Regions from separate parts of the Pseudomonas sp. S3_E10 genome, predicted to be linked through region 2. Evidence: predicted binding sites of a transcription regulator. Region 2 holds the regulator's gene; each other region holds the start of a gene.
The links. Region 2 encodes FliA, which starts transcription of late flagellar genes. Its sites were predicted from a motif close to CTAAAGTTTNNNNNNNNNNNGCCGNTAA; they were not measured.
Positions count from the first base shown of each region.

Region 1: a site for FliA is predicted at 3,775-3,802, ahead of AB4N98_RS23615 (methyl-accepting chemotaxis protein). Genes of this name have one in related genera too.
Region 3: a site for FliA is predicted at 2,882-2,909, ahead of AB4N98_RS11940 (methyl-accepting chemotaxis protein). Genes of this name have one in related genera too.
Region 4: a site for FliA is predicted at 5,823-5,850, ahead of AB4N98_RS00140 (methyl-accepting chemotaxis protein). Genes of this name have one in related genera too.

Region 1 covers NZ_CP162743.1:5,137,666-5,145,668, forward strand. Annotated here, with positions in the region: gene AB4N98_RS23590 (hypothetical protein) at 1-760, shown strand, start outside; gene AB4N98_RS23595 (hypothetical protein) at 880-1,125, opposite strand; gene AB4N98_RS23600 (hypothetical protein) at 1,520-2,149, shown strand; gene AB4N98_RS23605 (hypothetical protein) at 2,550-3,299, shown strand; gene AB4N98_RS23610 (hypothetical protein) at 3,455-3,721, shown strand; gene AB4N98_RS23615 (methyl-accepting chemotaxis protein) at 3,830-5,143, shown strand; gene AB4N98_RS23620 (TonB-dependent receptor family protein) at 5,389-7,503, shown strand; gene AB4N98_RS23625 (sigma-70 family RNA polymerase sigma factor) at 7,583-8,003, shown strand, end outside.
Region 2 covers NZ_CP162743.1:4,504,464-4,512,466, forward strand. Annotated here, with positions in the region: gene flhA (flagellar biosynthesis protein FlhA) at 259-2,373, shown strand; gene flhF (flagellar biosynthesis protein FlhF) at 2,386-3,702, shown strand; gene fleN (flagellar synthesis regulator FleN) at 3,807-4,640, shown strand; gene fliA (RNA polymerase sigma factor FliA) at 4,637-5,377, shown strand; gene AB4N98_RS20730 (chemotaxis response regulator CheY) at 5,547-5,921, shown strand; gene AB4N98_RS20735 (protein phosphatase CheZ) at 5,940-6,728, shown strand; gene AB4N98_RS20740 (chemotaxis protein CheA) at 6,740-8,003, shown strand, end outside.
Region 3 covers NZ_CP162743.1:2,655,047-2,663,049, forward strand. Annotated here, with positions in the region: gene AB4N98_RS11930 (amino acid adenylation domain-containing protein) at 1-367, shown strand, start outside; gene AB4N98_RS11935 (SRPBCC family protein) at 387-851, shown strand; gene AB4N98_RS11940 (methyl-accepting chemotaxis protein) at 891-2,771, opposite strand; rRNA gene rrf (5S ribosomal RNA) at 3,070-3,185, opposite strand; rRNA gene rrf (5S ribosomal RNA) at 3,295-3,410, opposite strand; rRNA gene AB4N98_RS11955 (23S ribosomal RNA) at 3,568-6,459, opposite strand; rRNA gene AB4N98_RS11960 (16S ribosomal RNA) at 6,767-8,003, opposite strand, start outside.
Region 4 covers NZ_CP162743.1:29,007-37,009, reverse strand. Annotated here, with positions in the region: gene AB4N98_RS00165 (MalY/PatB family protein) at 1-131, opposite strand, end outside; gene ggt (gamma-glutamyltransferase) at 299-2,023, shown strand; gene xth (exodeoxyribonuclease III) at 2,084-2,878, shown strand; gene AB4N98_RS00150 (AAA family ATPase) at 2,909-3,445, opposite strand; gene pnuC (nicotinamide riboside transporter PnuC) at 3,442-4,005, opposite strand; gene AB4N98_RS00140 (methyl-accepting chemotaxis protein) at 4,121-5,755, opposite strand; gene AB4N98_RS00135 (undecaprenyl-diphosphate phosphatase) at 5,986-6,816, shown strand; gene AB4N98_RS00130 (DUF1294 domain-containing protein) at 6,813-7,196, shown strand; gene AB4N98_RS00125 (MmcQ/YjbR family DNA-binding protein) at 7,185-7,541, opposite strand; gene AB4N98_RS00120 (LysR substrate-binding domain-containing protein) at 7,538-8,003, opposite strand, start outside.

The sequences.
Region 1 (8,003 bases), 630 kb from region 2:
GTCTAACGATGTATTGGACTTCACTCGCTTGAATAAAGCGATAAGAGATGACAGTAATTTTTTAGCAGCGTCGGTGGAGCGCTTGCAAGATATTCGTGAAGAGCTGGGCCAGTTTTATGAGCTGATACAGGTTAGACGCTACAGCTTGATTCCTCTCCTTGATGCTATTAAAGAGGGTGATAAATATATTGGCGTATTCAAACGTAATATTGATGAGGTTGGCGAAGCATATAATGAAATGGGCTCTGGCAATGTATCCCTGCTCAAAGAGCTTCACGCAATGATCACCTTGCTTAATAATGAATACGGCGATGAATTGATTGACGTGTCTGATGAGTTCGCAGCCGTTATATTTAATAAAATAGCTACCAATGGAAAAATATTAAACGCCATCAAATCCATTATCTTCGATGAATCCTATTTTTATTGGGTTCAAGAATTTGTCCCTGCGGGTAAAGAAAAGGATTTTTTAGAAAAGGTTGTTAGGCCGAAAGAAATCGAAGATATGGATTTGTGCTATAAGGTAACATACAATTTTATTGTGTGCCTGATTGAAAAGAATCATGAATTGCTTTCTCAAGTTCTCACAACCGCCTCAAGTTCAGTCATGCAAGCACGTATTGAATGTAAGGATATCTTAATTGCGCTCAGCGCAATCTCACACAAATTGGTAATGGACAATAACCACGAGACCTTGGAGCAAGTGATCGGAAAGTATGACGCCGAGCAATACTTCGGTAGGGACATCACTATCCGCTAAGTGGGACTGTTAATAGCGTTCCCTGGCTCCCCGCCAAGATTCAAACGAAAGCCCAACGAAAGCGGGGCTTTTGCGTTTCTCGTGTCCAAAACACGCGCGCAACTCAGGTAAAGGGAACGCTACCCAACTCTCCCTCCCTTGGACATATCAATCTCGAAAACCAATTCGTCAGCAAGCTTCTGAATGCTTGAATTGTCTGTCAGTTGGGCCAGGTTGATTCCCGTCGTGCAAAACATTGAGTCATGTTCGAGCTGTCGGACGAAGACGGTAGCGTTCCAGCCGTTGATCAGGATGCAATCGACCTGATGCCCCGGCAGGCTCCGCTGCAGATCTTCGGTCAGCGAGATTTTCTTCCAGCTGTGCATGATGACGTACTACTTCGGCCGTGATGTGCGATTGACAGGCGGCGGTTGAAAAAGTGCCAATTGGCCATCACTTTGCCGCTCAACGCTTAGATATCATCGTCCCGGCTCAATGCTGTCAGTGCAAACGGTGCGCCTTGAGCCTGACACAGCTGGGAATAGGTATTGGCCTGATGCCATAGAAAATCGCGGACAAAGAAAAGCCCGCGATGGGGGGGAGCGGGCTTAAAGGGATGTTCACTAGGAGCTGGAAATGACCATAAGCGCCCGGCTGTGAAAAGAATGTGAAAGAGCCACAGTCGCCAAGGCCGCCCCTCAAGCGTAAATCATCAACGGCTGCCGATACCCGCGATCCATCAGTGGTACTGTCTGCGCTGCAAACCCCGGAGCCCGTCAGATGGATCGTCAACGCCCACCTCGTCTTGTCGCAACGCCTTTAGCCGCGCCAAGCACCGAAACCGTTGCTACCCACCCACCTGTTTGGCATTACGGCCCGAGTATCCCGATCATTGGCGGCAATGGCTACGCAGTTTTTGGATTCTTCCTAGGGCTGCTTTTGCTTTTACCGGGCTATGGGTTGGCGATGTTGCTTGTGGGGATGGGCGATATACACGGTGAGCCCCCCAGCGCTGGATCGAAGCTCAGCGAGTCGTCGTTCATGCTGCTCATGCTGGGTGCTGCAGTGTTCATTGCCGCGATGTTTGCGTGGGTGACGTCTGAGCCTCAAGTGCAGGCGTTCACGTTCGACGAAAACCAGCAACTGCTCACCCTCACGGTCACGCGTCGTGGCCGCAAACCCATGGAAGTGCGTGTGCCTTTCGACCACATTCTTTCCATCCGCCCCTACGCGGTCGCCCTGTTTGACCACGATGGCCATTTTTACGTGACGTATAAGGGCCCCAAGGGCAAGGTGTTGGGATATCAAATGGGTGACGGGACTTCTCTGGCAGACATCGAGTTTCATGCCGCATGGTTGCGAGGAATGATAGGCGAACGTATGCAGGAACTGCTGAACCTGGACAAATGAAGACGGGCCCCGCCACGCCCGCAGCCCTTTCAAAGGCAGTTTCCCCTCCGGATCAGCAAAAAAGCTGAGCCACCGAAAGCAGGCAAATCACCTGGACAAACATTTGTGCTCGAATTGGATGTTTCATTGCCGTCACCTCATTTACAGCGGCTGCTGATAGTGCCGCGGGCGCTGCGAACCACCCGCAAGGCCACGTAAAAGTGAAAATGCCATCCTGGCTCGCCAACAACGCACGCAACTGAAGTATAGGCGCTGAAACGAATTCGTCACGCGGCGCTCTGGCAGGCACCTCTTACAACTATCTGCTGCTGTCTTTCGCACTTTTTTAGATTTATCCGCTCTATTTCTGTCCCAGCCCCACCGATTTCCCGCGTGGGCAGAAGAACAAGATCGGGTGCCGATGGATCGCACGTTTCCTTTTTTCCGAGTTCGCGCCAGGCGCCAGCTGTTGCTCCTGGCCGCTGCATTAGTGTTTTTTGCTACCGGCTGCACTCAGCAACAAGGCCGCGATATTGCCAAGCAGTTCACCAATGGCAAGCCCGACGAGTTCTTTCAAACCAGTGTCGATCGCATGGCCACGCTGGGCATGCGCGACAACCTGCAAAGCCTGTACGTGCTGATGAGCAAGCTTTACCTGCGTAACCCCAGCCAATGGCGGCAGTCGGGTTACCCGGATGCGGCGAGTGCCGAGCGGGAAATTCGCCAGGCGATCGAGCAGCGCCGGCCGCTGCCAGCCTTGGGTGAACGTCGCGACCTGGTGGCCTTGAGCTATTCCTTGAGCCCGGAATTCCAGGGCGATCGGGTCGGGGCGTTTATCTACGCGATCGGCAGCATGCTGGTGACCGCCCACGGTGGGCGCACCGAGTTCTATATGACCGACTCGATCAACCCGCAATTCGTCAGCAACGCCGCGCGCAATATCGAGAAGGCCACGTGGTTGCTCAGCAAGCGTCAGGATGCCAATGGGGTGCTGCTGTTGTTTTCCAACGAGATATCGGAGGAGGGCAGTAACCTCAGTTTTGCGGTGGAGTTCGGCAAGATTGTCGCGCGGCTCGACCTGTTGACGCAGATGCTTGACGAGCGCTACCGGCGCATTGGTCTCAATTATGCGCAAAGTCTGTTGCTGATGAATTTCCTTCCGGTGCAGTGAGCGCTATTGGCAACGCAAAGCGGCAGCACAGCTATCCGTACAGGTACAGCGTTTCGTTTTCCTCTGTAGGAAGTGGCCTATCTTGCCTTCCCTTGCTTGAATCGCCCCGGCGTCGGCAATAGCCTCGGACTTTTCTGAAAAATGAGGCCCTACCCTTGAGTAAGCAAAAAACGGTGTGGCCTACGGATCGCGAAATACGCCTGCGCTTTATTCTCTTCGCGGTAATCGAGACCGCCAGTGCCGAAGGCGTTGCTGCCGAATTGTTATTGCCTGCACACAAGCTGCTGCGCGCCTCGCCAAGCGAGCCGCAGTTGCTTGAGGCACTTGGGCAGATACTCGCGGCAGATGAGATGTATGGTTTCCGGTTTCCCGCGGGCTCGGAGGCGCATGAGCTGATGCAGGGGCTGGAGCTGCCCGGTTAGGTCAATCACTTGCTTGGGGTCAGTGGCGCCGGCGTGACTGTTCGTCGTCTATGCTCAGCTTGCCGGCCACATGGCCGATGCAGTGATGACCACAGCAGGGACGCCACCATGTTCAATCGCCTCTTGAAGAAAAATTTACAGGACCAGGACGACGAGCTTTTTCATTTGCGACAGCTCGTTGCGCAATTTGACCGTGGCAGGCTTTCCATCGCCCTGGATGCGGAGTACCGCATTACGGCGGTCAATGACGCATTCGCGCGGGTGCTTGGTTATCCCCCAGAGCACTTGCAAGGTCGCTTGCTGGGTGAAGTCGTTCCCCCTTACGTCAAGGACTTGCCCTGCTTTCGCAATTTTCACGCAGCGGTTGAGCGCTTTGAACCGGTGACTGACGACTACCGCTATTTGCGCAGCGATGCCAGCCTGGCCTGGCTCAACCTGACCTGGTGCCCGATCAAAGGGCGTGACGGTCGGCTGTCGCATATCCAGGGCTACGGTGCCGATGTGAGCCGTGCCATTGAGCAATCCAAGGAAAACGAGGCGTTCATCAACGCGTTGATCCGCTCGACTGCCGTTATCCAGTTCAAACTGGATGGGACGGTGGTCACCGCCAATACTCAGTTCCTCGACGCCATGGGGTATAGCCTGGATCAGATTGTCGGCAAAAAACACAGCATGTTCTGCAGCCCGCAAGAGGCGGCATCGAGCGGCTACGTTGATTTCTGGCAGACCCTCAATCGTGGAGAGTTTGTCGCCAGCCGCTTCAAGCGGGTGGACAGCCGCGGTAACGATGTATGGCTCGAAGCCACTTACAACCCGGTGCACGACGCAGAAGGCAATCTGTGCAAAGTGGTGAAGTTTGCCAGTGTGGTCACCGGCCAGGTGTTGCGCGAGTCCGAGGTCAAGGCCGCGGCCGGGGTGGCTTACGAAGTGTCGCTGCAAACCGATGTCACGGCCGAGCGCGGCGCGGCCGTTGTACAGAACACGGTACAAACCATGCAAAACATTGCCGTGCAGATGCAATCGGCTACCGGCAGCATCGAAGCACTGGGTAAGCAGTCATTGCTGATCAGCGCGATTGTGCAGACCATCGGGGGTATCGCCGCCCAGACCAACCTGTTGGCGCTCAATGCGGCCATCGAGGCCGCCCGCGCCGGTGAACAGGGGCGGGGCTTTGCGGTCGTGGCCGATGAGGTCAGGCAGTTGGCTAGCCGAACCAGTACGGCAACCGAAGAGATTGTCAGCGTGGTCCAGCAAAACCAGCGTCTCGCCGACGAAGCTATTACCGAGATGTTCAGCAGCCGCGAGCAGGCAGAGCAAGGCTTGACCCTGGCCAACCAGGCCGGCGCGGTGATCACCGAGATCCAGGGGGGCGCCAAACAGGTGGTGAGCGCGGTCGGGCGCTTTGCCAATGAACTGCAATAACGTGCTGGGTTAGATCGTTTGTTTGCTAAAGGGGGGCTTCACAGTAGGGGCACTGTTTATTTCGTCAGATATTGAGTGTGCATGCGCGGACTCGATGTAGGACTTAATAAAAAAGCAGCTTGGCGTTGGTGTAGAAAGAAGCGGGTCCGTTAACAAAGCGTGACTTGGTGGGCCGCGTTGGCTTCCCATCACTGTTCGCGTGGTGGGCCAGGCCCTTCATGCCCCCGACTCCCAAGGACCTGCCCATGCTGTTGCGCCAACCTCCGTTGCTGTTTGCCGCCCTGACCTTAAGTTCGCTGGTGCATGCCGAAGACGTGCAACTGGCGCCGCTCGAAGTCACCACGGCCGAGGCCAGTGCCGGCGAAGTGGCCCAGGCGCAGCTGAAGAACGTGCCCGGCGCCACCAATTACATCGACATGAGCAGCGTGCAGCAGGGGCGGGTGAGCACCAACGAAGATGTGTTCAAGTACCAGCCCGGGGTGTACGCCAAGGCGGCGAATAACGAAGGGGTGAAGTTGTCCATTCGCGGTTCGGGCCTGAACCGCAGCCCCGGCGCGCATGCTTCCGGGCTCTATGAGATGTTCGACGGCCTGCCCCTGACCGGGCCTGGCGGCACACCCTACGAACTCAAGGACCCACTGTGGCAGAGCCGCGTCGAAGTGCTGCGTGGCGCCAACGGTTTTGATCAGGGCGCGCTGGCCCTGGGCGGCGCGGTCAACTACGTGACCCGCACGGGTTACGACGCGCCCAAGCTGCAAGTGCGCTATGAGGCCGGCAGCCGTGGTTACGCCCAACGCGAAATCAGCTCGGGCCAGGTACTGGGGGATGCCGATTACTACATCAGCCTGACCGACTCGGAATCCGACGGTTATCAGCACCAGAGCGCCGCCACCGGCAAGGGCGTGGCCGCCAACTTCGGCTACCGCTTCAATCCGAATCTGGAAACCCGCTTCTATTTCCGTTACCGCGAGACGACCAACGACACCCCCGGCAAACTCACCCGCAGCCAGATCAGCCACGACCCGCGCGCAGCCAACAGCCTTAACGCCAGCCGTGACTCCAAGCGCCTGCAACCGGGATCGACCTGGATCGCCAATAAAACCACCCTGCAACTGGACGACAACTCGCGCCTTGAAGTCGGCCTGGCCTATCACGATTACCCGATGGACCTGCGCGAAGGCACCAACCGCCTTAAAGTCGCCTACACCGACCTCAGCGGCACCCTCAATTACATCCGCCAGGACATGTTGTTCGGCCACGACAGCAAAACCACCGTTGGCCTGCGCACCACCCAGGCGATGCCCAACAATGGCGCGTCGGAATATGTGCGCGTACCTTCTACTGATCCCAAAAAGTACTACGCCCCCGGCACCAAGACCCGCGACTACAGCTACCTGGGCTCCGACACCGTGCTGCACATCGGCAACGAGCTGGAACTGGTGCCGGACCTCTGGCTGACCACCGGCCTGGCCGCGATCTACACCCGCCGCGAAACCCAGGTCACGTACCCTCAAGGCCAGGCGCCGCTCAGCCAGCATGATTGGGACTACGCGCCGCGCATCGGCCTGCGGTATGACGTCAACCCGCAATTGCAGGTGTACGGCAACGTGAGCCGCTCGGTCGAGCCGCCGCATGCGTGGTCGATGATCTGGGGTTCCAACAAATACTTCGCCGGCGGTGCGGCCACGGGGTTGGCGCGAGAAGGTGTCAGTTTGAAAAACCAGACCGCCACCACCCTGGAAATCGGCGGGCGAGGAGAGGCATGGCCTGGCCAATGGGACCTGGCGCTGTACCGCTCCGAAGTACGTCACGAACTGCTCAGCGTGGAAACCCAGCCCCAGACCCCAACCAGCAATGCAATCATCGCCGAATCCAACGCCAGCCCCACCGTGCACCAGGGCGTTGAACTGGGCCTGCTCAGCCCGCTGTGGGACGGCGGCCACCGCGGCATACTCAACCTGCGCCAGGCCTACACCTACAGCGACTTCCACTACCGCGACGACGACCGTTTCGGCGGCAACGCCTTGCCCGGTATCCCCAAGCACTACTACCAGGCGCAACTGCGCTACGACCACCCGACGGGCTTCTACACCAGCCTCAATACCGAGCATGCTTCACGGGTGGCGGTGGACTACGCCAACTCCTACTACGCGGCGCCCTACACCGTTTATGGTGCGACGTTCGGTTACGACGCGCCCCAACAGGCCTGGCAAGCCTGGGTCGACCTGCGCAACCTTGCCAACCGCCGCTACGCCAACACCGTTACACCGGCTTACGACGACAAGGGCGCGGATTTAGCCCGTTCTACACCCGCGGAAGGTCGTGGCATCTACACCGGCGTGTCGTGGAGTTGGCGTTAATCCGGCCCTTGCCCCGTCATCGTTTTACTGGCATTGTTTGCGCAATTGGTAACATTTCCCATTTGAGAAATTTTTGCGCATGCATGACATTCCGGCCGCGCTGGGCGACTCCGTGCGCCAGCAGACCCTTACGGCGATGTACCGCGAGCACCACGGCTGGTTGCATGGCTGGCTGCGCAGAAAACTCGGGTGTTCCCAGCACGCCGCCGACCTGGCGCACGATGCGTTCATTCGTGTGCTGATGCTGGCCGAGCCACAACACATCCAGGAACCTCGGGCCTTCCTGGCCACCACGGCGGGGCGCCTGTTGATCGATGGCGCGCGTCGACGCCGTATCGAAAAAGCCTACATGCAAGCGCTGGCCATCCAGTGTGAAGACGCCGGCATGCCCGACCCGGCCGCGATCCATGTGGCGCTGCAAGCGTTGGAGCGTATCGCGGAAATGCTCGCCGGTTTGCCAGCCAAGGCCCGCGAGGCCTTCCTGTTAAGTCGCCTCGACG
Region 2 (8,003 bases):
ACATCCAAATGTGGGAGGGGGCTTGCTCCCGATAGCGGTGGTTCAGCCAATTAATCTATTGCCTGATACACCGCCATCGGGAGCAAGCCCCCTCCCACATTTAACTGGGGCTAGGGCTGTAGAAACGCTCGCTTGTGAGGTTGTTCACGCCCCCAAACCAAAGTTGGACAGCTTCTTGCAATACCGCCACCAGGATGCCTCCCGGCGTCAAAAGTTTGCTTTACGTTACGAGGAATACCGGTGGTGGATCGCTCTCAAATGCTCGGCACGGCCCGTACGACCCTGACTGACCTCTCGCGGGGCAATCTGGGTGTGCCGTTGTTGTTGCTGGTGATGCTGGCAATGATGATGTTGCCGATGCCGCCGTTCCTGCTCGACGTGTTCTTCACTTTCAACATCGCCCTGTCGGTGGTGGTGCTGCTGGTGTGCGTGTATGCCCTGCGGCCCCTGGATTTTGCGGTGTTCCCGACGATTTTGCTGGTGGCGACTCTGCTGCGCCTGGCGTTGAACGTGGCCTCTACCCGCGTGGTGATGCTTCATGGCCAGGACGGCCACGCCGCGGCCGGTAAGGTGATCCAGGCCTTCGGTGAAGTGGTGATCGGTGGTAACTACGTGGTCGGTATCGTGGTGTTCGCGATCCTGATGATCATCAACTTCGTGGTGGTGACCAAAGGCGCCGGACGGATTTCCGAGGTGAGCGCGCGGTTTACCCTCGACGCCATGCCCGGCAAGCAGATGGCCATCGACGCCGACCTCAACGCCGGCCTGATCGACCAGAACCAGGCCAAATCGCGCCGCCTGGAAGTGGCCCAGGAAGCCGAGTTCTACGGCTCCATGGACGGCGCCAGCAAATTCGTGCGCGGTGACGCCATCGCCGGCCTGCTGATTCTGTTCATCAACCTGATCGGCGGCATTGCCGTGGGTATCTTCCAGCACGGTATGACCTTCGGCGACGCGGGCAAGGTCTACGCCTTGCTGACCATCGGTGACGGTTTAGTGGCGCAATTGCCATCACTGTTGTTATCAACAGCCGCTGCAATCATGGTGACCCGTGCGTCGGGCTCCGAAGACATGGGCAAGCAGATCAGCCGGCAGATGTTCGCCTCGCCCAAGGCCCTGGCCGTGGCGGCGGGCATTATGGCGATCATGGGTATCGTGCCGGGCATGCCTCATGTGTCGTTCCTGACCATGGCCGCATTGGCCGGCGGCGGTGCCTACCTGTTTTGGAAAAAGCAAAACGCAGTCAAAGTGCAGGCGCTGCAGGAGGTCGCGCGCCAGCAGGAGCTGCTGCCATCCCCGGCCCGTGCCCAGGAAACCAAGGAGTTGGGCTGGGACGACGTGACGCCCATCGACATGATCGGCCTGGAAGTCGGCTACCGCCTGATTCCGCTGGTGGACCGCAACCAGGGCGGCCAATTGCTCGCGCGGATCAAGGGGGTGCGCAAGAAGTTGTCCCAGGACCTGGGCTTTTTGATGCCCACCGTGCACATCCGCGACAACCTCGACCTGGCGCCCAGTGCCTACCGCCTGACGCTTATGGGGGTGATCCTGGCCGAAGCCGAGATTTACCCGGACCGCGAGCTGGCGATCAACCCCGGCCAGGTGTTCGGCAGCCTCAACGGCATTACCGCCAAAGATCCGGCTTTTGGCCTGGAGGCGGTATGGATCGAAATCAGCCAGCGCAGCCAGGCGCAGTCCCTGGGCTATACCGTGGTGGACGCCAGCACCGTGGTCGCCACCCACCTCAACCAGATTTTGTACAAGCACTCCCACGAGTTGATCGGTCACGAAGAAGTCCAGCAATTGATGGGTTTGCTGGGCAAGGCCTCGCCAAAACTCGCCGAAGAGCTGGTGCCGGGCGTGCTGTCGCTGTCGCAACTGCTCAAAGTGCTGCAGGCGCTGCTGGCCGAACAGGTGCCGGTGCGCGACATTCGCAGCATTGCCGAGGCCATCGCCAACAATGCCGCCAAGAGTCAAGATACCGCCGCGCTGGTGGCGGCGGTGCGTGTCGGATTGTCGCGTGCAATCGTGCAAAGCATTGTAGGGCTTGACTCTGAGCTGCCTGTGATCACCTTGGAACCAAGGTTGGAACAAATATTGCTCAATAGTATTCAGAAGGCAGGACAAGGCCAGGAAGAGGGCGTTCTGTTGGAGCCAAGCATGGCTGAAAAACTGCAGCGTTCGTTGATCGACGCCGCGCAGCGCCAGGAAATGCAGGGCCAACCGGTGATTCTGCTGGTGGCAGGCCCGGTCCGGGCAATGTTGTCGCGGTTCGGGCGCCTGGCAGTACCGAATTTGCACGTTTTGGCTTATCAGGAAATTCCTGACAACAAGCAAGTGACTATCGTCGCGACAGTAGGGCCCAACGGCTGAGGGTAGTGGGTTATGCAAGTGAAGCGTTTTTTCGCCGCCGATATGCGTCAGGCCATGAAACTGGTCCGTGATGAGCTGGGCGCCGACGCCGCGATTATCGGTAACCGTCGTATTGCCGGCGGTGTCGAGCTGACGGCTGCCCTGGATTACACCCCCCAGGCCCTGGCGCCGCGCGTGCCGAACATGGAGCTTGAAGACGAGCTGCGCAAGACTGCCTCGCGCATCGTCTCGGCCCAGGCCGAACTGAGCATGCGCGGCGACAGCGATGCCACCACCAATCGCCAGTTGTTCGCCGGCCTGCCGCTGACGGCTGCCGAGCCGTTGGTCGAGCCCACTTTCATCGAACCGCCGCGTCCTGCCGCGCCCGCCCCGGCCGCCGCAGTCGACCAGCGCGCGTTCGACTCGATGCGCTTTGAACTCAATGGCCTGCGCGAGTTGCTCGAAGTGCAGCTCGGCTCGCTGGCCTGGACCCAACTGCAAGGCAGCAAACCGCAACAGGCCAACTTGTGGCGTCGCCTGCAACGCATCGGCCTGTCCGGCCCGTTGTCCCGCGACCTGTTGGCGCTGACCCACGAAATCGAAGAGCCTCGCCAGGCCTGGCGCATGTTGCTGGCCCACTTGGCGCGGATGATCACCACGCCACAGATCGAACCCTTGGAAGAGGGCGGAGTGATCGCCATGGTCGGCCCGGCCGGCATGGGCAAGACCACCACGCTGGCCAAGCTTGCCGCCCGTTATGTGCTTAAGTACGGCGCCCAGAATATCGCGCTGGTGAGCATGGACAGCTACCGTATCGGCGCCCAGGAACAGCTCAAGACCCTGGGCCGCATCCTCAATGTGCCGGTTACCCATGTCGACCCCGGTCAATCCCTGGCCAATGCCCTCGACCCGCTGCTGCGCAAGCGCGTGGTGCTGATCGACACCGCCGGCCTGCAAGCCAGCGACCCGGCGTTGCGTATGCAGCTCGAAAGCCTGGCCGGGCGTGGCATCAAGTCAAAAAATTACCTGGTGCTTGCAACCACCAGCCAGAAACAGGTTCTTACCGCTGCGTATCACAGCTACAAACGCTGCGGGCTGGCCGGTTGCATCCTGACTAAACTGGATGAAACCGCCAGCCTGGGTGAAGTGCTGAGCCTGGCTATCAGCCACGAACTGCCGGTGGCTTACCTGACCGATGGGCCGCGGATCCCGGATGATCTGCATCTGCCGCGCCGTCATCAGTTGGTCAGCCGCGCCGTCAGCGTACAAATGCAAGACGAGCCTAGCGAGGAAGCGATGGCCGACATGTTCGCCGATCTCTATCACAACCCGGCAAAACGGGTCGGTTGAGTCAGATGAACACCGTGAAAAGTATCTACATCGATGGTCTGCAAGCGATTCACGCGGCCAAGCCATGTAGCCTGCGTCTAAGCAAGACAAGGTAAAGAAATAAAATGGGCAGCATGCATCCCGTACAGGTGATCGCGGTGACCGGCGGCAAAGGTGGCGTCGGAAAAACTAACGTGTCAGTGAATTTGTCCCTGGCCCTGGCAGAACTTGGCCGTCGCGTCATGCTGCTGGATGCTGACCTGGGACTGGCGAACGTCGACGTTCTGCTGGGGTTGACGCCCAAACACACGCTTGCCGATGTGATCGAGGGGCGCTGTGAGCTGCGCGATGTGCTGCTTCAAGGCCCTGGCGGGATCCGCATCGTGCCGGCCGCCTCCGGCACCCAGAGCATGGTGCACCTGAGCCCGGCGCAGCATGCCGGCCTTATCCAGGCATTCAGCGATATCGGCGACAACCTCGACGTGCTGGTGATCGACACCGCCGCCGGGATCGGCGAATCCGTGGTCAGCTTCGTGCGCGCGGCGCAGGAAGTGTTGCTGGTGGTCTGCGATGAACCCACCTCGATCACCGACGCCTACGCCCTGATCAAATTACTTAACCGTGACTACGGCATGAACCGCTTCCGCGTACTGGCCAACATGGCCCAGAGCCCGCAGGAAGGGCGCAACCTGTTCGCCAAGTTGACCAAGGTCACGGATCGCTTCCTCGATGTCGCCTTACAATACGTCGGTGCAGTTCCCTACGACGAGTGTGTGCGCAAGGCTGTGCAAAAGCAGCGTGCGGTCTACGAAGCGTTCCCTCGTTCCAAATGCGCATTGGCGTTCAAGGCTATTGCCCAAAAGGTCGATACTTGGCCGTTGCCCGCCAACCCACGGGGGCATCTGGAGTTTTTCGTCGAGCGATTGGTACATCAGACGAGCGCAGGACCCGTGCTATGACAGCGAACGGCTATAACGCCTACAAGAAGTCCGCCCGTGACAGTCAGGGCGAGTTGATCGAGCGTTATGCGCCGCTGGTCAAGCGCATCGCCTATCACCTGCTGGCACGCCTGCCCGCCAGCGTCCAGGTCGAAGACCTGATCCAGGCCGGCATGATTGGCCTGCTCGAAGTGTCAACCAAATACGATGCCACCAAAGGCGCGAGTTTCGAGACGTATGCGGGTATCCGTATCCGGGGCGCCATGCTCGATGAAGTGCGCAAGGGTGATTGGGCGCCTCGTTCGGTACACCGCAATACGCGCATGGTCAGTGACGCAATTCGCGCAATTGAAGCAAAAACCGGTCGCGACGCTAAAGATCACGAAGTTGCGGCCGAACTCCAATTGAGTCTCGACGATTATTACGGGATTTTGAACGACACCTTGGGCAGCCGCCTGTTCAGTTTCGACGACCTGTTGCAGGACGGTGAACACGAAGGGCTGCACGAGGACGGCGCGAGTACTCATATGGAGCCGGCGCGAGACCTGGAAGATGAACGCTTTCAGGGTGCGTTGGCGGACGCGATTGCCAATTTGCCTGAGCGTGAGCGACTGGTATTGGCGCTGTACTACGACGAAGAGCTGAACCTCAAGGAAATCGGTGAGGTCCTGGGGGTCAGCGAATCGCGAGTCAGCCAGTTACACAGCCAGTGCGCCGCTCGCTTGCGGGGGCGTTTGGGAGAGTGGCGAGCGCGCTGACAGGCAGTGTGGGGACACTGCAAAGCGATACCGCGAAGGTGATGGATCTTCGCGGGTTCGGCCCGTGGTGCCCCCGGCAGTCCTTTTTGTGTAATGCCTGTTGATTGAAATGACGCGTCCAGGTGCTGGGCGCGTTTAAGACTGCTTGGAGGTCGAATTGGACAAGAACATGAAAATCCTCATCGTTGATGACTTCTCAACGATGCGGCGGATCATAAAAAACCTGTTGCGTGACCTTGGGTTCACAAACACGGTCGAGGCGGATGATGGCCTTACGGCGATTCCGATCCTCAACAGCGGGAGCATCGACTTTCTGGTAACCGACTGGAACATGCCGGGCATGACCGGTATCGACTTGCTGCGTCATGTGCGGGCCGACGAAAAGCTGCGCAGCCTTCCCGTGCTGATGGTCACCGCCGAAGCCAAGCGTGAGCAGATCATCGAAGCTGCCCAGGCGGGTGTTAACGGTTACGTGGTCAAGCCATTCACTGCACTGGCCTTGAAAGAGAAGATCGAAAAAATCTTCGAACGCATCCACGGCTGATGCCATCGCGGGGGAGCTATGGAGCATAACGAAACGTCACAGGGAGACTTTGAGTCGACCCTGAAAAAACATGCTCACCAGTTGGTCGACAGCCTTGAAAAAGGCCAGTTCGGCGACGCGGTGCAGTTGATCCATGAGCTCAACCAGACCCGTGACCGCGGCCTGTATCAGGAAGTGGGCAAGCTCACACGCGAGCTGCACAGTGCGATTGTCAATTTCCAGATTGACCCGCACATGCCCCAGGCCGAAGAAATCTCACAGATCACCGATGCCACCGAACGCCTGTCCTATGTGGTCAGGCTGACTGAGGCGGCGGCCAACCGCACCATGGACCTGGTGGAGAACGCCACGCCCCTGGTCAACGGCATGGCCACTGAAGCCCAGGCCCTGAGCGCCGATTGGGGCCGCTTCATGCGCCGGGAAGTCGGGGCTGAGGAGTTTCGTGAGCTGGCACGTCGGGTTGAAGGCTTCTTGTCGCGCAGCGAGCAGGAAAACCGCACGGTTTCCAGCAACCTCAACGATATTTTGCTGGCCCAGGATTACCAGGACCTCACCGGTCAGGTGATCAAGCGTGTGACCCAGTTGGTCACCGAAGTGGAAAGCAACTTGCTCAAATTGGTGCTTATGGCAGGCCAGGTTGACCGTTTTGCCGGCATTGAACATGACCGCGAAGCGATCCTCTCGGAAAAAGATCCACAAAAACATCTCGCCAAGGGTGAAGGTCCGCAGATTCATGCCGATAAACGTGAAGACGTTGTGTCAGGTCAGGATGACGTAGATGACCTGTTATCCAGTTTAGGCTTCTAAGGAGCACCCACATGAGCTTCGGCGCCGATGAAGAGATCCTTCAGGATTTCCTTGTAGAGGCCGGCGAAATTTTAGAGCAACTGTCCGAGCAACTGGTCGAGCTGGAAAGCCGCCCGGATGATGCGAACCTGCTCAATGCAATTTTTCGCGGTTTTCACACTGTAAAAGGGGGCGCCGGCTTCCTCCAGCTCCATGAGCTGGTGGAGTGCTGCCACATCGCCGAGAACGTGTTCGACATCCTGCGCAAGGGTGAGCGTCACGTTGATTCGGAGTTGATGGACGTGATTCTCGAAGCACTGGATGCGGTCAACGGCATGTTCAGCCAAGTGCGTGAACGTGCCCCGATCACGGCGGCCACGCCGGAACTGTTGGCGGCCCTGGCGCGCTATGCAGAGCCTGCGGACACTTGCGCGCCGGTGGTTGAAGCGGCGCCGGAGCCTGTGGCGGAGCCTGAAGCGGATGTCACGGACACTGAGTTCGAACAACTGCTCAACTCCCTCAGTGCCGTCAAGGCCGAAGCCGAAGCACCGGCCGCCGAAGCCCCGGCAGCGGCGCCGACCAGCGAAGACATTACCGACGCAGAATTCGAATCGCTGCTCGACCAGCTGCATGGCAAAGGCCAGTTCGCCGCTGATGCGGTGGCGCCTGCCGCTGCCGCTCCTGCACCTGCCGCAGCGGGCGGGCCGGTCAGCACCGACATCACCGACGACGAATTCGAAGCGTTGCTCGACCAACTGCACGGCAAAGGCACCTTTGCGGCCGATGCCTTGCCGGCAGTCGCCGCCACCGCCGCTGCGCCTGCCGCCCCTGCGCAGCCTGCCGCTGATGGCCTGATCACGGATAACGAATTCGAAGCCCTGCTTGACGATTTGCACGGCAAGGGCAAGTTCAGCGAGGTTGCACCTGCCGCCGCTACGGCAGCACCGGTTGCCGCCAAAGCGGCTGCACCCGCCAAAGCTGCCGCTCCAGCCGCTCCAGCCGCTCCAGCCGCCAAACCGGCACCTGCCCCAGCGGCGGCGCCGGCTGCGGCCCCAGCGCGTGCCGCCGCCGCGGCGCCGCCTGCGGACAAACCCGCCAGTGAAGCCGAAACCACCGTGCGCGTGGACACCGCGCGGCTGGACGACATCATGAACATGGTCGGCGAGCTGGTGCTGGTACGTAACCGCCTGGTGCGCCTGGGCCTGAGCAGTGGCGATGAAGCCATGCAAAAGGCCGTGTCGAACCTCGACGTGGTGACCGCCGACCTGCAAACCGCCGTGATGAAAACGCGGATGC
Region 3 (8,003 bases), 1.8 Mb from region 2:
GGCGCGCTTCATTGCGTTCCACGGCAGTCGTTTTCAAGCCGATAGAAGCGTGTTCAACCTGCATAACCCGCAGCCGTTGAGCTGGGAGAATTATCTGGATGCGTTCAGCCGAGCCGGTCATATGTTTGAGCGGGTAAGCATCACGCAATGGCAGAAGGCGCTACAGACGGTGGACCAGGACAACGCGCTGTTTGGCGTACTCGGTTTTTATCTTGATCGCTTGGATGAAGACATCGGCGATACCGGGATGATCCTTCACGAGAACGCACAGCGTGGCGTTGAGCAAATGGGTGAGCAGTATCCCGATAAAACCCCCGCGCTATTGAGCAGAGGTTGCAATTACCTCAAGGCCATCGGTTTTCTATGAATTGCGTCAGGACAACATTATGAAACGGCTGCAACCGGATACGTTAATCCGCAATCCAACGGGACGGCCGATAGTGGCCTCGCGGGTGATCGACTGCCAGGCCAGGCGTGTGTGGAACATGGTGGGGACGTTTTCAGGTTTTGATGTATTCATCCCCGCTCTGTCACACATCGAAATGACCGGTACCGGTGTGGGTGCTTTACGCACGAAGTTTTTCCGAGATGGCAACCAGGTGGTGGAACAGCTCAATAGCCGGGATGAGCACGCCATGTATATGACTTGGACCACCCTCTACAACACTCTGGGCGTGGCTAGATTGTGGGCAGCAATCAACGTGGACGCACTGGAGACACAGTGCTCCAGGGTAACGTGGACCCTCATTGCCGAACCGGAGGACGCTGCACAGGTGGGATTTGAACAATTTGTACAGGCTTTCGCTGAAAGCGCACTGGACAACGTCAGCCGCTTGTTGGGCCCGCAGTAGGAGCGAACACTGCACGCTCCTACTCACACGCTCAACGGCTCAGATTTTGAAGCTGTCGACCAGTTGCTTCAGCCGATTAGCCTGTTGCGACAGCGCATCGCAATCCTTCAAGGTTTCGTTGAGGTTGGCCACGCCCTGCTGGTTAAGCAGGTTGATCTGGTTGATATCCACATTGAGGGTTTCCACCACGGCCGTCTGCTCCTCGGTGGCCGCTGCGACGGATTGGTTCATACCGTCGATCTCAACGATCCGCTGCGTGACGCTGACCAGGCGTTCGCCGGCCTGGTTGGCCACCCCGACGCTTTGCTCACTGGACGTTTGGCTGGCGTTCATGGTGGTCACCGCCTCGCGCGAACCCACTTGCAGCGAAGTGATCATTTTATGAATCTCTTCAGCCGATTCCTGAGTACGGTGAGCCAAGTTGCGCACTTCATCGGCCACCACCGCAAACCCACGTCCCGCCTCGCCGGCACGCGCAGCTTCAATCGCGGCATTCAGTGCCAACAAGTTGGTTTGCTGGGAGATGCCTTTGATCACATCAAGGATGTGGCCGATATTATCGGTGCTGGCGTTCAGTGTTTCGATCTGAGTGCAGGACAAACTGATTTTTTGCGACAGTTCAGACATCGCCAGGATGGTTTGCTCCACCACTTTGCGACCGTCGTCGGCTTGCTCGCTGGCACCGCTGGCGTGCTGTGACGCATCAGCCGCGTTGCGCGCGATTTCCTGAGTGGCGGCACCCAGTTCGTTGATTGCTGCGGCCACACTGTTGGTACGCGCACTTTGCTCATCGGAACCGATGATTGACGCGTTGGAGGATGCCATCACTCGCTGGGACAGGTCGTGCACCTGGCGTGTTGCGGAAGACACTTCGGAAATCGAAGCGTGGATACGTTCCACAAACCGGTTAAACGCACTGCCGACTTCGCCAAACTCATCTTTGCTGGTAACAGCGAGGCGGCGGGTCAGATCACCTTCACCTTGAGCGATGTCTTGCATCGCAACCCCCATAGTGGTCAAGGGCCGCAACAAGACCTGAATCAGCAGGCTCAAGAGCACAGCAATCGCGACCACGGCGATGAGCATAGCGATCAATGCCGACGTGCGGAATTTACCCAACGGTGCGTAGGCTTTGTCTTTATCGATCGACAGACCGATATACCAATCTGCCCCTGGCAAGCCGCTGATCGGAGTGAAGGACAAAATACGATCCTGGCCCTTGAGCACAACCTCCTGATTGACCTTCTCGATGCGTAAGCGGGTGCCGGGATAGATGTCCTTGAGGTTTTTCATCACTTGGTCCTCGTCCGGGCTGACGATGACTTGGCCGTCGCCGCTGACCAGGAACGCATGCCCGATGCCGCCGAAATCCACCGAGTTGATGATTTTCACCAGGGTTTGCAAGCTGAGGTCTCCGCCCACTACACCCAGCAGCTCGCCGTTCTTTTTCACCGGCATGGCGATGGTGACGATCTGCCCGCCTACTGCAGCCATATAAGGCGGCGTGAGCATAGGTTTATCAGCCGCCACGGCTTGTTTGTACCAGGGGCGCTGACGGGGGTCGTAGCCGTCGGGCATTTTTGCATCCGGGCGCTGGGTAAACACACCATTGGTTTGACCCACATAGGTGAACTGGAAGTTCGAGGTGAACGCTGGTTGGTCGACTAGCCCAGGCAAGTCCGCTGCACTGCCTTGGTGAGCTACGTTTTGCGTCAGGCTTTCGAGTACCAGTATTCGACCACTGAGCCAGTTCTGCACACTGCTGGCGGTGAGCTCCCCGGATTGTTCGATGGACGATTCCAGGTTCTGCTTGATGGTGCTGCGCTGCAGGTAGTCGTTGTAAAGGGTGAACAACGCGAAGGCTAAAACCACTACGCCTGACGCGGCCAACAAGATTTTATGACTGAACTTAAGATTCATTTCATCGACTTCTTTTGCCAAAGGGGGATAAGCGTGCCGAGTGGAAATTCCATAAAACGGTAAGCGGAGTGTTCACCCGCTCCATTTCGGTGCACGCATGGCTCATCAAGCTTTCGGCCAAGTCGGAGCAAAACTTAGGGACTTATGGGAGAAATCTGATTTTTAACCCAGGAAAGAGATAGGCGGTAGGCGTTAGCGCTGTTGTGTGTTTTTCACTTGAGGACAACGTGGCGGGATTGCATCCCTCTAAACGACAAAACCCCTGTCTGCGTTAGCAGACAGGGGTTTCGGAATTTAATCTTGACGATGACCTACTCTCACATGGGGAAACCCCACACTACCATCGGCGATGCATCGTTTCACTACTGAGTTCGGGATGGGATCAGGTGGTTCCAATGCTCTATGGTCGTCAAGAAATTCTGTGTACCGGCCCGTCGCAGTATCAACGTGCCGATGAAATTCATGGACTTCTACATAAACAAAACCCCTGTCTGCGTTAGCAAACAGGGGTTTTGGAATTTAATCTTGACGATGACCTACTCTCACATGGGGAAACCCCACACTACCATCGGCGATGCATCGTTTCACTGCTGAGTTCGGGATGGGATCAGGTGGTTCCAATGCTCTATGGTCGTCAAGAAATTCGGGTACTGACTCGTGACCAGATGGCCTCGCTTCAGCAAATCGGGTATGTGACAGCAGTCGGTGTTTTGTGAGTTACAAACTTTCGGTTCGTTTCGTCTTCACACACCGCAATCTGATGCTCTTTCGAGTAGTCAAATTGCTTGGGTGTTATATGGTCAAGCCTCACGGGCAATTAGTATTGGTTAGCTCAACGCCTCACAGCGCTTACACACCCAACCTATCAACGTCGTAGTCTTCGACGGCCCTTCAGGGAACTCAAGGTTCCAGTGAGATCTCATCTTGAGGCTAGTTTCCCGCTTAGATGCTTTCAGCGGTTATCTATTCCGAACATAGCTACCCGGCAATGCCACTGGCGTGACAACCGGAACACCAGAGGTTCGTCCACTCCGGTCCTCTCGTACTAGGAGCAGCCCCTCTCAAATCTCAAACGTCCACGGCAGATAGGGACCGAACTGTCTCACGACGTTCTAAACCCAGCTCGCGTACCACTTTAAATGGCGAACAGCCATACCCTTGGGACCGGCTTCAGCCCCAGGATGTGATGAGCCGACATCGAGGTGCCAAACACCGCCGTCGATATGAACTCTTGGGCGGTATCAGCCTGTTATCCCCGGAGTACCTTTTATCCGTTGAGCGATGGCCCTTCCATACAGAACCACCGGATCACTAAGACCTACTTTCGTACCTGCTCGACGTGTCTGTCTCGCAGTCAAGCGCGCTTTTGCCTTTATACTCTACGACCGATTTCCGACCGGTCTGAGCGCACCTTCGTACTCCTCCGTTACTCTTTAGGAGGAGACCGCCCCAGTCAAACTACCCACCATACACTGTCCTCGATCCGGATAACGGACCTGAGTTAGAACCTCAAAGTTGCCAGGGTGGTATTTCAAGGTTGGCTCCACGCAGACTGGCGTCCACGCTTCAAAGCCTCCCACCTATCCTACACAAGCAAATTCAAAGTCCAGTGCAAAGCTATAGTAAAGGTTCACGGGGTCTTTCCGTCTAGCCGCGGATACACTGCATCTTCACAGCGATTTCAATTTCACTGAGTCTCGGGTGGAGACAGCGCCGCCATCGTTACGCCATTCGTGCAGGTCGGAACTTACCCGACAAGGAATTTCGCTACCTTAGGACCGTTATAGTTACGGCCGCCGTTTACCGGGGCTTCGATCAAGAGCTTCGCGTTAGCTAACCCCATCAATTAACCTTCCGGCACCGGGCAGGCGTCACACCCTATACGTCCACTTTCGTGTTTGCAGAGTGCTGTGTTTTTAATAAACAGTCGCAGCGGCCTGGTATCTTCGACCGGCATGAGCTTACGGAGCAAGTCCTTCACCCTCACCGGCGCACCTTCTCCCGAAGTTACGGTGCCATTTTGCCTAGTTCCTTCACCCGAGTTCTCTCAAGCGCCTTGGTATTCTCTACCCAACCACCTGTGTCGGTTTGGGGTACGGTTCCTGGTTACCTGAAGCTTAGAAGCTTTTCTTGGAAGCATGGCATCAACCACTTCGCTAACTAAAAGTTAGCTCGTCATCAGCTCTCGGCCTTAGAATCCCGGATTTACCTAAGATTCCAGCCTACCACCTTAAACTTGGACAACCAACGCCAAGCTGGCCTAGCCTTCTCCGTCCCTCCATCGCAATAACCAGAAGTACAGGAATATTAACCTGTTTTCCATCGACTACGCTTTTCAGCCTCGCCTTAGGGACCGACTAACCCTGCGTCGATTAACGTTGCGCAGGAAACCTTGGTCTTTCGGCGTGGGTGTTTTTCACACCCATTGTCGTTACTCATGTCAGCATTCGCACTTCTGATACCTCCAGCAAGCTTCTCAACTCACCTTCACAGGCTTACAGAACGCTCCTCTACCGCATCACTTACGTGATACCCGTAGCTTCGGTGTATGGTTTGAGCCCCGTTACATCTTCCGCGCAGGCCGACTCGACTAGTGAGCTATTACGCTTTCTTTAAAGGGTGGCTGCTTCTAAGCCAACCTCCTAGCTGTCTAAGCCTTCCCACATCGTTTCCCACTTAACCATAACTTTGGGACCTTAGCTGACGGTCTGGGTTGTTTCCCTTTTCACGACGGACGTTAGCACCCGCCGTGTGTCTCCCATGCTCGGCACTTGTAGGTATTCGGAGTTTGCATCGGTTTGGTAAGTCGGGATGACCCCCTAGCCGAAACAGTGCTCTACCCCCTACAGTGATACATGAGGCGCTACCTAAATAGCTTTCGAGGAGAACCAGCTATCTCCGAGCTTGATTAGCCTTTCACTCCGATCCACAGGTCATCCGCTAACTTTTCAACGGTAGTCGGTTCGGTCCTCCAGTTAGTGTTACCCAACCTTCAACCTGCCCATGGATAGATCGCCCGGTTTCGGGTCTATTCCCAGCGACTAGACGCCCTATTAAGACTCGCTTTCGCTACGCCTCCCCTATTCGGTTAAGCTCGCCACTGAAAATAAGTCGCTGACCCATTATACAAAAGGTACGCAGTCACCCAACAAAGTGGGCTCCCACTGCTTGTACGCATACGGTTTCAGGATCTATTTCACTCCCCTCTCCGGGGTTCTTTTCGCCTTTCCCTCACGGTACTAGTTCACTATCGGTCAGTCAGTAGTATTTAGCCTTGGAGGATGGTCCCCCCATATTCAGACAAAGTTTCTCGTGCTCCGTCCTACTCGATTTCATGACTAAGAGATTTTCGCGTACAGGGCTATCACCCACTATGGCCGCACTTTCCAGAGCGTTCCGCTAATCTCAAAGCCACTTAAGGGCTAGTCCCCGTTCGCTCGCCACTACTAAGGGAATCTCGGTTGATTTCTTTTCCTCAGGGTACTTAGATGTTTCAGTTCCCCTGGTTCGCCTCTTGCACCTATGTATTCAGTACAAGATAACCATCTTATGATGGCTGGGTTCCCCCATTCAGACATCTCCGGATCAAAGTCTGTTTGCCGACTCCCCGAAGCTTTTCGCAGGCTACCACGTCTTTCATCGCCTCTGACTGCCAAGGCATCCACCGTATGCGCTTCTTCACTTGACCATATAACCCCAAGCAATCTGGTTATACTGTGAAGACGACATTCGCCGAAAATCTGTAATCACTCACAAATTTTACCTTAGCCTGATCCGTTACCAGTGAAAGTAACGTTCAGTCTATCTTTCTATCACATACCCAAATTTTTAAAGAACGATCTAATCAAAGACTAGAAATCAACATTCACCATCGCTAGGATGGAATGCTCATTTCTAAGCTCTATATAGAATAATGCATTCATCTCGCATTACCGTCTTCTTCAATGAATCAAGCAATTCGTGTGGGAACTTATGGAGCAGCTGATGTCGTCGATTAAGGAGGTGATCCAGCCGCAGGTTCCCCTACGGCTACCTTGTTACGACTTCACCCCAGTCATGAATCACACCGTGGTAACCGTCCTCCCGAAGGTTAGACTAGCTACTTCTGGTGCAACCCACTCCCATGGTGTGACGGGCGGTGTGTACAAGGCCCGGGAACGTATTCACCGCGACATTCTGATTCGCGATTACTAGCGATTCCGACTTCACGCAGTCGAGTTGCAGACTGCGATCCGGACTACGATCGGTTTTATGGGATTAGCTCCACCTCGCGGCTTGGCAACCCTCTGTACCGACCATTGTAGCACGTGTGTAGCCCAGGCCGTAAGGGCCATGATGACTTGACGTCATCCCCACCTTCCTCCGGTTTGTCACCGGCAGTCTCCTTAGAGTGCCCACCATGACGTGCTGGTAACTAAGGACAAGGGTTGCGCTCGTTACGGGACTTAACCCAACATCTCACGACACGAGCTGACGACAGCCATGCAGCACCTGTCTCAATGTTCCCGAAGGCACCAATCTATCTCTAGAAAGTTCATTGGATGTCAAGGCCTGGTAAGGTTCTTCGCGTTGCTTCGAATTAAACCACATGCTCCACCGCTTGTGCGGGCCCCCGTCAATTCATTTGAGTTTTAACCTTGCGGCCGTACTCCCCAGGCGGTCAACTTAATGCGTTAGCTGCGCCACTAAGAGCTCAAGGCTCCCAACGGCTAGTTGACATCGTTTACGGCGTGGACTACCAGGGTATCTAATCCTGTTTGCTCCCCACGCTTTCGCACCTCAGTGTCAGTATCAGTCCAGGTGGTCGCCTTCGCCACTGGTGTTCCTTCCTATATCTACGCATTTCACCGCTACACAGGAAATTCCACCACCCTCTACCATACTCTAGTCAGTCAGTTTTGAATGCAGTTCCCAGGTTGAGCCCGGGGATTTCACATCCAACTTAACAAACCACCTACGCGCGCTTTACGCCCAGTAATTCCGATTAACGCTTGCACCCTCTGTATTACCGCGGCTGCTGGCACAGAGTTAGCCGGTGCTTATTCTGTCGGTAACGTCAAAACAATCACGTATTAGGTAACTGCCCTTCCTCCCAACTTAAAGTGCTTTACAATCCGAAGACCTTCTTCACACACGCGGCATGGCTGGATCAGGCTTTCGCCCATTGTCCAATATTCCCCACTGCTGCCTCCCGTAGGAGTCTGGACCGTGTCTCAGTTCCAGTGTGACTGA
Region 4 (8,003 bases), 1.6 Mb from region 2:
TGCAGCACGGCGGGCGGCGCGGCGATATCCATGTCGGCGATCCACATCGGCAATACATCGGCCGGGTAACGGTTCCACTTGGTGCTGCCGGTGCCGAGGCGTGGGTGGATCTTGTCGAAATCAAAGCTCATGGAGGCGCTCGTGTCTGGGAGGCGGCGGAAAGTGGCGCGAAATATAGCATGGGTGTTTTGATGGCCGTTCTGTGACCGACAAGTTCTGTAATAAAAACGCCATTGCGCTGGGGATTAAACCCGCCACGGGCTATTTTGGTGCATCTCAATAACCAGAGTAGCCATGGATGAAATACCAACCCTTCAGCCGTACCTTGATTGCCACCGCGCTGGTGTTGACGGTCAGTGGCGTGCACGCCGCGTCCCAGGCCCCGGTGGCCGGTGAAAATGGCATGGTGGTGACGGCCCAGCACCTGGCAACGCATGTGGGCGTGGATGTGCTCAAGGCGGGCGGCAACGCGGTGGATGCGGCGGTGGCCGTGGGCTACGCGCTGGCGGTGGTCTACCCGGCGGCGGGTAACCTGGGCGGCGGCGGCTTCATGACCGTGCAACTGGCGGATGGGCGCAAGACCTTCCTCGACTTCCGCGAAAAAGCGCCGCTGGCGGCTACCGCCAATATGTACCTGGACAAGGACGGCAACGTCATCGAAGGGCTCAGCGCCAAGGGCCACCTGGCCGTCGGCGTACCCGGCACGGTTTCCGGCATGGAGCTGGCCCTGAGCAAATACGGCACGCTCAAGCGCGCCCAGGTGATCGCCCCGGCGATCAAACTGGCGGAAAACGGCTTCGCCCTGGAGCAAGGGGATATCGACCTGTTGCACACCGCCACCGGCGAGTTCGAAAAAGACAAGGACCTGCGCGGTATCTTCCTGCACAACGGCCAACCGATGCAGGTGGGCCAGAAGCTGGTACAGAAAGACCTGGCCAAGACCCTCAAGGAAATCTCCGCCAAGGGCGCGGACGGCTTTTATAAAGGCTGGGTCGCCAAGGCGCTGGTGGATTCCAGCCAGGCCGGCAAGGGCATCATCACCCAGGCGGACCTGGATAAATACAAGACCCGCGAACTGGCGCCCATCGAATGCGACTACCGTGGCTACCACGTGGTCTCGGCGCCGCCTCCAAGCTCGGGCGGCGTAGTGATCTGCCAGATCATGAACATTCTCGAAGGCTACCCGATGGCCGACCTGGGCTATCACTCGGCCCAGGGCCTGCACTACCAGATCGAAGCGATGCGCCACGCCTACGTGGACCGCAACAGCTACCTCGGCGACCCGGACTTTGTGAAGAACCCGATCGAGCATCTGCTCGACAAAAACTATGCGACCAAGCTGCGCGACGCGATTGAGCCGCAAAAGGCCGGTGACTCCCAGGCGATCAAGCCGGGCGTGTCGCCCCATGAAGGCAACAACACCACCCATTACTCCATCGTCGACAAGTGGGGTAACGCGGTTTCCGTCACGTACACCTTGAACGACTGGTTCGGCGCGGGCGTGATGGCGAGCAAGACCGGCGTGATCCTCAACGATGAAATGGACGACTTTACCGTCAAGGTCGGCGTGCCGAACATGTATGGCCTGGTGCAGGGTGAAGCCAACGCCATCGCCCCAGGCAAGGCGCCGCTGTCGTCGATGAGCCCGACCATCGTTACCAAGGATGGCAAGGCCGTGATGGTCGTGGGCACGCCGGGCGGCAGCCGTATCATCACGGCGACCTTGCTGACGATCCTGAATGTCATTGACTACAAGATGAACATCCAGGAAGCGGTCGACGCGCCGCGTTTCCACCAACAGTGGATGCCGCAAACCACCAATCTGGAGACCTTCGCGGTCAGCCCGGACACGCAAAAGATCCTCGAAAGCTGGGGCCATCAGTTCGCGGGCCCGCAGGATGCCAACCACTTGGCGGCGATCCTGGTAGGCGCGCCATCCCTGGGGGGCAAACCGGTGGGTAACAACCGCTTCTACGGCGCGAATGACCCGCGTCGCAATACCGGGCTGTCGCTGGGTTACTAAGACGGAACATCGACCCACCTTCCAGGCTCTACCCAAAGAGCCCTGGAAGGAGCCCGTTCCATGAAAGCGCTTAAAATTGCCACCTTCAACATCAATGGTCTGCGGGCGCGCCTGCCCAACCTGCTGCAATGGCTGGCGCGCGAGCAGCCCGACATCGTCTGCCTGCAAGAACTCAAGGCACCGCAAAGCCTGTTCCCCTACACCGACTTCGAAAGCGCCGGCTACGGTGCGATTTGCCTGGGCCAGGCGGCGTGGAACGGTGTGGCGATCCTGGCGCGGGACGCCCAGCCGCTGGAAAGCCGACGTGGTTTGCCCGGCGATGACGACGACAACCAAAGCCGCTATATCGAGGCAGCCGTGCACGGCGTGTTGGTTGGCTGCCTGTATTTGCCCAACGGCAACCCGCAACCGGGGCCGAAATTCGACTACAAACTGGCCTGGTTCGAGCGCTTGATCGACTACGCGGGCGCGCTGCAAGCCAGCAAGCATCCCGTGCTGTTGGCGGGGGATTTCAATGTGGTGCCCACTGACCTGGACATCTACAACCCGCGCTCCTGGCTCAAGGATGCCTTGCTGCAACCCGAGAGCCGCGCCTGTTACCGGCGGCTGCTCGACCAAGGCTGGACCGACGCCCTGCGGCACCTGTATCCCGAGGAGCGTGTGTATACGTTCTGGGATTATTTCCGTCAGCACTGGCAAAAAAATTCCGGCCTGCGCATCGACCATCTGCTGCTCAACCCGGCACTCAAGCCGTACTTGAAAGACGCGGGCGTGGACGCCTGGGTGCGTAACGAGCCCCACGCCAGTGACCATGCGCCGACCTGGATTCAACTGGGCACGCGTAAAAAGCGCTGATGCCCGCGCCGATCAGCATCCGGCCTGCCGTCAGGCGGGTGAGGGCGTGGCGAGCAACTGCGTCACGGCGGCGAACGCCTGGGCGCGCCGCGCGGCCCAATCCCCGCGAATCACCACTACGGGCTGGCGATGCTGCTGCATCCAGTGCAGGCTGGCCTGGAAAAACGCGCGGCGGTCCGCCAGCTCCGGTTGGCAGCGTTGGCCGTCGGCGGTCCATTCGACATCTTCGGGCGAGAGCAGCAAGTGCAGGTCGTAGTGGCGCGCCAGCAACTCGTCATCGAGCCAGGCGGGGTAATCGCCGAACAAGGTCTGGCTCCAGAGCTTGTTGGTGAGCAGGTGAGTGTCGAGGATCAGCAGCCTGGGCTTTGCTGCGCGCGCGGCGTCTTCCCAGGCCAGTTGGCCGTGGGCGATAGCGGGAATATCCGCCAGGCAGGTGTCGCGTTGATGAACATCGATGAAATGCCGCACATATTCGCCGACCATCAAGCCGCCGAAATGCGCGTGCAGCTGCGCCGCCAACCAACTTTTACCGCTGGATTCGGGGCCGGCCAGCACCACTACCTTCATGGCTGCAACGCCGGGTCGGCGCGCCATTCACGCCAGCCTTGCACGGCGATCACAGTGAACAGCGCATAGAGCGCGGCGGTGAGATAGAGGCCTTTATAGAGGAACAGCCCGACGAAGATCACATCCACCGCAATCCACAACGGCCAGCATTGCACGCGCTTTTGCGCCATCCACATTTGCGCGACCAGGCTGAAGCCGGTGAGGGCGGCGTCGAGCCACGGTTGCGCGGCGTCGGTCCAGTGGGCCATGGCGGCGCCTAGCAACAGGCTGCCCACTGCGCCCACGGCCAGGCTGGCCATCACCGCAGGCACTCCCAGCCGGGTGACCTGGCGGCCGTGCTTGACTTCGCCGGCGCGGGTCCATTGCCACCAGCCATACACCTGCAGCGCCGCATAGACCACTTGCAGCAGCATGTCGGAATAGAGTTTCACGTCGTAGAACACCCAGGTATAGAGCAGCACCATCACCAGGCCGATGGGCCAGCACCACGGGTTTTGCTTGACCGTCAGCCAGACAGCGATCACCCCCAGGGCGGCGGCGATCAGTTCAAGCCCGGACATGGCGGATCCTTGGGGGAGTGGGAGAGGGTGGTGATTGTAACCAGAGGTAAGCAATCTTCAAAACACTGAAGGGCAAATGTGGGAGCAAGCCCCCTCCCACATCTTGATATGTACGTCAGACCTTGAATTGGCGGAGCAGGCCGTCGAGTTGGTCGCTCAAACCGCGCAACTGGGTACTGGCCAGGCTCGACTGCTCTGCGGCTATCGCCGTGCTGTGAGACAAGCCCGCAGCCTCGGTAACGTTCTGGTTGATGTCTTCCACCACGTGCGCTTGTTGCAGGGTAGCGCTGGCAATCGAGGCGTTCAGGCCGTTGAGGTTGCGCAGGGCCTGGCCGATGGCCGTGAGGCTGGCGCCGGCCTGGCCTGCTTGCTCGATGGTGAGTTGCGAGGCGCTGTGGCTGTCGCTGATCACCTTGACCGCCGCTTCCGAGTGGCCTTGCAGGCGCTCGATCATCACCTGGATTTCGGCGGTGGATTTTTGCGTGCGCTGGGCAAGCAGGCGCACTTCGTCGGCCACCACGGCGAACCCGCGACCTTGCTCGCCGGCACGTGCCGCTTCGATGGCGGCGTTCAGGGCCAGCAGGTTGGTTTGGTCGGCGATGGAGCGGATCACTTCCAGCACGCCACCGATCTGTGTGCTTTCGCTGGACAGGGTGCGGATCACTTCAACGGCCTGGCTGATGGTATGGGACAGCTGATCGATCTGCTGCAGGCTGCCGTCGATATTGACCTGGCCTTGTTGGGCCTGTGCTTCGGCTTCGCGCATTTCGCTGGCGGCATGTTCGGCGTTCTTGGCCACGTCCTGCACGCCGTAGGTGACTTCATTGATGGCGGTGGCCACCAGTTCCATCTGCTGCGACTGCTGTTGGCTGCGGTCATGGGCCTGGCTGGCGTTATTGCCCATCTCCGTGGACGATTGCCCAAGGGCGTTGGCGCACGACTGCAACTGGCTCACCACCTGGCGCAGCTTCGCGGTAAAGCTGTTGAAGTGCTGGGACAGTTGGGTGACTTCGTCGCGGCCGTGGGTGTCGAGGCTGCGGGTCAGATCGCTTTCGCCGCTGGCAATATTGCCCATGGCGTTCACTGCGGCCTGCAACGGTTGCACGATGCTGCGGGCAATCAACGCCACCAGCAAACCCATCAGCAGCGCGATGCCCAGCACAATGAACGAGGCTTTCCACACTTGGGCGCTGAACTCGGCTTGCACATCGTCCACGTATACGCCGGAGCCGATGATCCAGCCCCAGGGTTCAAACAGTTGGATATACGAGGTCTTGGCCACCGGCGCTTCGGAGCCGGGCTTGGGCCAGCGGTAGTTGACGATGCCGGCGCCCTTGGCCTTGGCCAGGCTGACGAACTCGTTGAAGATCGCAAAGCCGTCCGGATCGCGGATAGCCGAAAGGTTCTGGCCGTCGAGCTTGGGGTTGGTCGGGTGCATGATCATCACGGGCGTGAGGTCGTTGATCCAGAAATAATCATCATGGCTATAACGCAACCCACGTACTGCGCTCAGGGCTTGTTTTTGCGCGGCTTCGCGGGTCATCACGCCGGTGGTTTCGAGGCTGTGATAAAACGTCAGTATCCCGCTGGCGGTCTGGACCACGTGCTGGGTCTGTTGGCTTTTGGCCTGGTAAAGATCGTCATGAATCTGCTTGAGCATCAGCAAACCCAAGGCCAGCAGCATCAGCACGGCGACTATCAGGATCAGCCAAAGGCGGCGGCTGATCGACATATTGCGCAAACTGTTCATCGTCCTGTCACTCCGGGCTTTTTATAATTGTGGGCGTCGCATCGACTTTTACGCCTTGTCTGATAGGCTTTCGGCCTGAAGTCGCAAAACCTGAGTACTGTCTGATTTTTCACGAAATTTTGCAGGCCGGCATTGATCGCCATCAACGCCGGGCCTTTCGCGCGCTCGGTCAGTGAACCATTAAAAAAGATTGATAAGGCATGCCACCGCGCATGACCTTTGGGGGAAGCATGGATTTTTGGACCGCCATTCAGGCATTGATTCTTGGCGTAGTAGAGGGGCTTACAGAGTTCCTGCCGATTTCCAGCACCGGTCACCAGATCATCGTCGCCGATTTGCTCGACTTCGGCGGCGAACGCGCGATGGCGTTCAATATCATCATCCAGCTCGGCGCCATCCTGGCGGTGGTCTGGGAGTTCCGTCGCAAGATTCTGGATGTGGTCACCGGCTTGCCCACCCAGCGCAACGCCCAGCGTTTCACACTCAACCTGTTGATCGCGTTTTTGCCCGCCGTGGTGCTGGGCGTGATTTTCGCCGACCTGATCCACCATTACCTGTTCAACCCGATCACCGTGGCCACGGCGCTGGTGGTGGGCGGCATCATCATGTTGTGGGCCGAGCGCCGCGAGCATGAGGTGCACGCCGAGAGTGTCGACGACATCACCTGGAAAGACGCACTCAAGGTCGGCTTCGCCCAGTGCCTGGCGATGATCCCGGGTACGTCCCGCTCCGGCTCCACCATCATTGGCGGCCTGTTGTTCGGCCTGTCGCGCAAGACCGCCACCGAGTTCTCATTCTTCCTGGCCATGCCCACCATGGTCGGTGCGGCGGTGTACTCGGGCTATAAGTACCGCGACCTGTTCCAACCGGCGGACCTGCCGGTGTTCGCCATCGGTTTTGTGACCTCGTTCATCTTTGCGATGATCGCGGTCAAGGGGCTGCTCAAGTTCATCGCCAGCCATAGCTATGCGGCGTTTGCCTGGTACCGCATCGGGTTTGGCCTGTTGATCCTGGCGACCTGGCAGTTCGGCTGGATCGACTGGGCAGCGGCCAAGGCATGAGCATCCAGCATCCGCGCTTGAAGGCGGCGATCTTTGCGCTGTTGTGCGCGGCGCCGCTGCTGGGCTCGATAGGGGTGTGGCGGCGCGGTGAAACCGTGATCCCGCTGGCGGCCTACGGTCTGGTCAGTGTGGTCGCGTTTTTGCTGTACTGGAGCGATAAGCGCAAGGCGCGCACCGACAGTTGGCGCACCCCGGAAAACATCCTGCATGCGGTGGAACTGGCAGGCGGTTGGCCAGGCGCGTTGATTGCCCAGCAGGTGTTGCGCCACAAGACGCGCAAAGTGTCTTACCAGGTGCTGTTCTGGGTGATCGTGCTGCTGCATCAAGTATTCTGGCTGGACCAGTTGTTCCTGGGCGGCAGCTGGCTGTCAGTCCTCTAGCAGCAAGCCGATCTGCGTGCGCTTGGGCAGTTTGCTCACCACCAGTTGGTGGGAACGCCGCAACAAGCCGCGCAGCTCCTCGGCGCCGAGCGGGTAGGGCGTGTTCATGATCACCCACTGCGCACGCGCCAGGTACGGCGCGGGGTGGATGCCGGGGCGGTCCACGTGGCCCAGGAACAACGCTTTATCGACCTTGAACGCCAGCGAGTCGCCGCGCAGGTTCTGTAACGCGAACATCTTGTTGCCGGCAATTGAAAACACCCGCACGCCACCCCATTTGTAGTCCTCCCGCGCGCCGGGCAGGCTCAGGCAGAACGTGGCGACGTGTTCTTCGGTCATCTTCATAGCAGGCGGTCTCCGCAGCTTTTAAAGCCTTCTTCCAGATAATCGATCCAAGCGCGAATGGCCGGCAGTACGCCACGTCGATGGGGGTACACCGCCTGTAGCCAGCCGCCGGGCAACGACCATTCGGGCAGCAGTTGCACCAAGCGACCGCTGGCCAGCTCTTCCTCGCAATACATCATCGGCAGCACGGTAAAGCCCAGGCCCATGATCGCGCTGGCCTTGCGTACGTTGAAGTCATCCACGCCCAACCGCGCTTCCATCACCAGGTCGTGCGGGTTGCCCCGAGGGTCGAGCATACGCTGGTGCACCATGCGGTCGGCCTCCAATGCGCCAAGTATCGGCAAGTGCTTGAGGTCATCGAGGGTGCTGACCTGGCGGCCGTTTAGAAAGTTGGGGCTGGCAACCAGCACGGTCTGGGCCGGACGCAGGCGCTTGGTGACCAACAGCGGGTCCTCGTCGCCC